DNA from 2 places in the Psychrobacillus sp. NPDC096426 genome. Region 2 is predicted to be linked to the other one. Evidence: riboswitches for the same ligand, from Rfam matches in the RefSeq annotation. Region 2 holds a riboswitch; the other holds the start of a gene.
What was found. Region 2 has a riboswitch for thiamine pyrophosphate ahead of thiT (energy-coupled thiamine transporter ThiT). Riboswitches for the same ligand answer to the same signal wherever they lie in the genome.
Positions count from the first base shown of each region.

Region 1 (3,199 bases), on a different contig from region 2:
AAGAAGCAACTGTAGCTATAATAACCGACAAGAAAACAAGTAAAATGGAATAACTTCCATGTAATTCGATAAATTGTTCTCCAGAAGGAGTAGTGAACATGCTCGTCACTCTTTTCTACATATTCGATATTGTTTATGATTTGAAAAAATAATCACCCTCCTTGTATCGGCTCAGTGAGAATTTTGTTTAGAATCTACATATGAGATAGGAGAGGTCAAAAAAGCACAGAATATTACTCCTGTGCTTGTTTTTCTTCTATATTGTCACTAATTAAGCTCGCTAGTATTTTTAAACTACTCTATTCTCAGGCTCTTTGTTCTCCAAAACTGCTTCAATAGCTTCCGCATTCATCTGCATCATAGCCATGCGGGTGTGAATACTTGCACTCCCTATGTGAGGTAATACAGTTACGTTTGGCAATGTTAGGAGTGGATGATCCAGTGGCACCGGTTCGACTTCAAATACATCAAGTCCAGCAGCCCATATTTTATTTGTAGTTAACGCTTCGTATAGTGCTTGTTCGTCAATAATTCCACCACGTGCAACGTTAATAATTGCAGCAGTTTCTTTCATCAAGCCTAGCTCACGTTCTCCAATTAATCCTTTTGTTTCTGGTGTTAACGGTGTTAATAAAACAACAAAATCCGATTCTTGAAGAAGTGTGTCGAGTTCTACATACGAAAAACCAAATTGTTCCTCTGTCTCGATTTTGCGAGTGCGATTATGGTAAAGTACTTTCATATTAAACCCTTTTGCACGTCTTGCTACTGCTTCACCGATACGCCCCATACCGATAATTCCAAGTGTGGCACCAAACATATCCATACCAGTAAGGCCCATTGGTGTCCATGATTTCCACTTACCAGCACGAAGAGCACGTTCTGCTTCTGTAACGCGTCGAGCGGTCGCTAAAAGCAAGGCAAATGTCAGATCCGCTGTTGTTTCCGTTAGAACCCCAGGTGTATTTGTGACAATGATGCCGTGCTCTTTTGCTGCTTCGATATCAATATTATTGTAGCCAACTGCTAGGTTACTAATTATTTTTAAGTTCGGTAGACTTTCTATCATTTCACGATCTACTTTATCTGAAAGCATTGTCCAAAGTGCATGTGCATCTTTTGCTTCTGTTTTTAATTCATCGTAAGTCATTTGAATTTCTTCGCTATACCACATCGTTACATCGAACTTTTCTTTTAATGGATTTACTATTTCATCTGGTAATTTTCGAGTAATAAATATTTTTTTCAAACTTCAAACCTCCAAACGTTCTAATAATTTAAGCATGGACGAGTTAATGAAATTTTTCAACTATATTTACAATATTTTTTTCGTAAGGTATACTTGGGGCACATTTAAAAAACTACATACCGTTTCTGCACTAGGGGTGCCCATTATGGCTGAGATGCGAGCGTTTGCTCCGATCCCTTATAACTCGATCAGGATAATACCTGCGTGAGGAAGTGCGGTGACTTTCCGATTTTTTCATATTGGATAAGTGGCTGCATCTTCACGGATGTAGTCTTTTTTTTATGAAAATTTATCGGGAGGTTTTTTATTATGCAATGCGGTTTAAGCCCTATCGTTGGATTTCGTTTTTCGCTACATCCAATGACCAATGATTTTATTTCTGTAATTAAAGGAGTGCTTCAAGAAACGGATACGTCGAATGTGTGGATGCATACAGATGATGTGTCCACGGTCATTCGCGGGAAACAAGTGCATGTGTTTAATGTCGCAAAAGCACTAACACTACACGCAGCCAAAACAGGAGTACATGTTGCGTTATCAGGGACTTTTTCTGCTGGCTGTCCGGGTGATTCTGCAGGAGACGCGTATTTAGATAAAGGAGATGAAGTCGCAAATAACGATCTAACGAAGCAATACGTGTCTTCTCAGTTTGCGTTGTATCCAATGAATAACCCCAATTATATGGACGTCATATATCGTGAAGTAGACCGTGCAAAAGAACGTGGCGTTTTCAACGAATCGATGCATTATGCAAGCGGTATTCACGGAGATATTCATGATGTGTTCGCATTTTACGAGGAGACATTTACGCGCGCCCGCCCCGAAGAACACAAACATTTAGTAATGACGGTTTCGATGAGTATTAATAGTCCTTCGCACGGAGGTCTTTAGTATGTTGAACTCTTGGAAGTTAAAAGAGATTGTACTGATGTCTTTATTTGCAGTCGTGTTTGGGATCGTATATTTGTTGTTTTTGCATGTCGGCAATATTTGGGCAGGGTTTATCGGTCCTATTGCGTATGAATGGATTTTTGGTATTTGGTTTATCGTATCAATTATATGTATGTACATTATTCGTAAACCCGGTGCTGCTGTGGTTTCGGAGACGATTGCTGCAGCGATTGAGGTCTTACTTGGAAATGCAGTTGGCCCTCGCTTAATACTTTCTGGTGTGGTGCAAGGTTTAGGGGCGGAAGCGGTGTTTGCTACTACCCGTTACAAACTTTTTGATATGTGGGTACTGATGCTAGCAGGGGTCGGGTCTTCGATATTTAGTTTTGTTTATGGGTATTTTTTAGGCGGTTTTGCAGTTTATAGCACTGGTTACGTAGCTCTGATGTTTGGAATACGAATCTTAAGCGGAGCATTACTAGCCGGGGTGGGTGGTAAAGCAGTTGCTGATGGGCTACTTGCGACTGGTTCACTTCGTGGATATGCGATTGCACGTGCGAAAAAAGGTGAGGCTAGTGCATGAGGTTATTCGGTTTGAAAAAGTGAGTTTTCGTTATCCAGATGAGGAAAAATGGATACTGGAAGATCTCTCACTTACCATTCAGCGCGATGAAAGAGTAGTTATCACTGGTCCGAGTGGTTGTGGAAAGACGACATTGCTATATTTGTGTAATCGCTTGTATCCAGATAATTGTGATGGCATTTTATCCGGTAAAGTGAAACTTTTTGACAAAGATAGCCTTTCTTTTATTCCCGGGGAAATAAATCATCGAATTGCGACAGTTTTTCAGGATCCGGATACGCAGTTTTGCATGCAAACAGTCGAAGAAGAGCTTGCTTTTACATTGGAAAACTTACATGTGGAACGAGAAGAAATGGAGAAAAGGATTCGTGAAGTGTTGGCACTGACTGATTTAACCGAGTTTCGCTATGCAGTTATCCAAAAGCTTTCCGGCGGTCAGAAACAGCGTATTGCTGCTGCATGTGCACTTGTCATGG
Region 1 is NZ_JBIWEX010000013.1:49,568-52,766, forward strand. It holds gene ACIQYS_RS12345 (bifunctional diguanylate cyclase/phosphodiesterase) at 1-100, opposite strand, end outside; gene ACIQYS_RS12350 (2-hydroxyacid dehydrogenase) at 290-1,249, opposite strand; TPP riboswitch at 1,372-1,477, shown strand; gene ACIQYS_RS12355 (YkoF family thiamine/hydroxymethylpyrimidine-binding protein) at 1,559-2,140, shown strand; gene ACIQYS_RS12360 (ECF transporter S component) at 2,145-2,723, shown strand; gene ACIQYS_RS12365 (ABC transporter ATP-binding protein) at 2,716-3,199, shown strand, end outside.
Region 1: linked by a shared signal. The riboswitch ahead of ACIQYS_RS12355 (YkoF family thiamine/hydroxymethylpyrimidine-binding protein) and the one ahead of thiT (energy-coupled thiamine transporter ThiT) in region 2 are both predicted to bind thiamine pyrophosphate.

Region 2 (3,199 bases):
GCCATGTTGACCAAATAACTTAGTCGGGCGTTCCGTTAGAATAGACGTTATTTGTTGTATTTTTTTCACATATTCATTGTTTTCTTCTGTCGTTACTGCAGGAGCTATAGAATGGATTATCACATTGCTAGTAGGAAAGTGACTGCTAGCCGCGTGTTTTATTTCTTTAATAATACTATCAGCTTGTTGTCCTGGCACAAAGCGAATGTCGTAGGACAGTACGCACTTGTCCGGTACTACATTGAATCTTTCACCTGCATGTATTTTTGCCAAGTTTAAAGATGGATAATCATAAAGTGCATTTCTTGCAGATAAAAAAGAGAGTTTCCGTATTTCTTGATCGAATTGGAAAGCTTGCTCGATCGCATTAATTCCTTCCCATGGACGACTACCATGACTAGGTTTTCCTTTTAAAACGATATCTAATTGGACAATACCTTTTGCTTGTAGTCCAATATGTAATTGGGTTGGTTCACCGCAAATGACGAAATCTCCGTGAAATCCTTGATCGACTAGAAATTTTGATGTATCTCCCGACGTTTCTTCATCTGTCACAATATGCAATTGTACTTTTTTCGTTAGTTTTTGAGGAGCTAATGAAAGCTCATAGAAAGCTTGCATCATTGCTGCTACTCCTGCTTTCATATCGGCAGATCCTCGTCCATACAACAGATCGCCTTCTAAATAAGGGATGAATTGTTCCGGATTACCCGGGACAACATCCACATGACCGTTCCATATGATACATTCTTCTCCACTACCTATTTCTGCAAATAGAATGAATTTAGCATGATGTTCATATAAAACTGGAGCAATACCTCGTTCTTCGAGCCAAGATTTACAAAATAAAAGTGCCGCGTTTGCTCCTTCGATATTATCACTTTTAATACGTATTAAATTTTTTAATAACTCTATCATTGAGTAACCCCTCCGTTATTTACTATTTCTCACTTCTGTTGACTATCTATCTTCTTTTCTATGATAAAAAAGAAGACTTACAGTTTGATGTTTCGGTTCGCTATATAGGGATACTGTGTCTTAAAGAATTTACCGCTAGGATTTCAGCTGCAGCTCCGCCGCTAGCGCGTACGTTGTGAAGTCTCATCTGTCTCACTTAGGAACAAAGGCTAGGAGCGCCACATCGTGTGGCAACGCCTTCGTGACAACATCCTGTTGGCCTCCGCCGAAGTCGCCGCCCTTTCGCTCCATTTCACGAAAATTGCTATCTAATCTAATCAGCTTCAAATCTTACAGTATATGGTTGAACAAGACAAAATCCACTGCGAACGCGACAAACTAGCCTTCGAACACGACAAAGACTACCCGAGCGCGACAAAAAGACCGCTCAACGCAACAAACCCAAAGAACCTATCCGAAGGACACACTATCCCTATAATAAACAACTGTGATTGTTTCTATAAGTATACCAATGAAGAAAGAAGGGTTGCATTCCTTATTTTATTGGGCTACAATGAATTCGAACTAAATAATTCATAACCACAAGGGGCGTCGCTTATGCGGCTGAGATCGTACCCTTCGAACCTGTAAGTTAATGCTTGCGTAGGGATGTGGATGGAAACTGACAATCGCGCGATGTCTGGGTCTATCCCAGGCGTCGTTTTTTTGTGGGCAAAAAAGGGGATTACAATGAGAAATCAACGTGTATTATTGTTAGTGGAAATAGCTATTTTTGCAGCTTTAGGATATGTATTAGACATGATTGGGTTTGGCATGCCACAAGGTGGATCGGTTACGTTCGTACTTGTACCAGTCATTTTAATTGCGTTTCGACGTGGAGTTGTTGCAGGACTAATCACAGGATTTTTGATTGGTTTATTGCAAGTAGCAACAGGCAGTGCTTACTTTGCTCCACTATCATTTATATTTGTCGTTTTACAAGTAGGAATCGATTATTTTATCGCGTTTATGGTGGCCGGATTTGCCGGTTTCTTTAGACCTGCGTTTATAAGGGCTTTGGAAGACAAGGATACGAAAAAAATGGCTACAGCAGTTATTGCGGGTACATTTGTTGCAGCCTTTCTTCGTTATTTAGCACATGTAACTTCAGGTATATTATTTTTTAGTGAATATGCTGGAGATCAAAATCCTATTTTATATTCGGTCATTTATAACTCTACTTATATGATTCCAGTATTTTTAGTTGCAGCATTTATTTGTACTGTTTTATTCGTAAGAGCACCACGCCTTTTACTGCCGAATAGAGTATAAATATGATATGATTATTCTACAGTTAAAGGAGAAGGGATCTTATATAGATGATTGTACAAACAAATGAAGAGTTAGAAGCGTTAAAAAAAATTGGTCGGATTGTGGCAGAAGTACGCAATGTGATGCAGGCCGCAACAAAACCAGGTGTCACTACAAAAGAGCTAGATGAAATTGCAGGGAAAATGTTTGCAGAAACAGGTGCCATTTCAGGGCCAAAAGGTGAATATGATTTTCCGGGATATACTTGTATTAGTGTGAACGAGGAAGTTGCGCACGGAATTCCGGGATCACGTGTCATCCAAGAAGGGGATATGGTTAATATTGACGTGTCTGGTTCATACGATGGATACTTTGCGGATACGGGTATTTCATTTGTTGTAGGTGATGGATACCCAGAAAAAGAAAAGCTATGTACTGTAGCTGAAAGTGCCTTCAACCGTGCGATGTTAAAAGTGAAGGCAGGTGCTCGCTTAAACCAAATAGGCAAAGCAGTAGCAAGAGAAGCGAAAGACAATGATTTACACGTTATTATGAACTTAACGGGTCATGGCATTGGGAAATCACTTCATGAAGCACCACAGCATGTATTAAATTATTATGATGCATGGGATCCAACGATTTTAAAAGAAGGTATGGTACTCGCAGTGGAGCCCTTTATATCCGAAAAGGCAGAACATATTGTAGAGTCTGGAGATGGATGGACGTTCATCACACCTGACAAGTCGTTGGTAGCTCAAATCGAGCATACAATTGTAGTAACAAAAGAAGGACCGATTTTATTAACAAAATTAGATTAACCAATGAAAAAACGCCACTCGAAATGATCATTTCGATGGCGTTTTTTTGATGAAAAGGATACCTACAACGAGCACACTGCTTAAAAATATAGAAGCAGTCGATATGAGTAATTCGTTAAACAGGTGACGAACAGCAAGCCCAATAAATGCCCAAATAAAAACAACTACAATTG
Region 2 is NZ_JBIWEX010000026.1:45,857-49,055, reverse strand. It holds gene ACIQYS_RS18505 (M20 family metallopeptidase) at 1-918, opposite strand, end outside; TPP riboswitch at 1,493-1,584, shown strand; gene thiT (energy-coupled thiamine transporter ThiT) at 1,648-2,229, shown strand; gene map (type I methionyl aminopeptidase) at 2,277-3,026, shown strand; gene ACIQYS_RS18490 (tryptophan-rich sensory protein) at 3,054-3,199, opposite strand, start outside.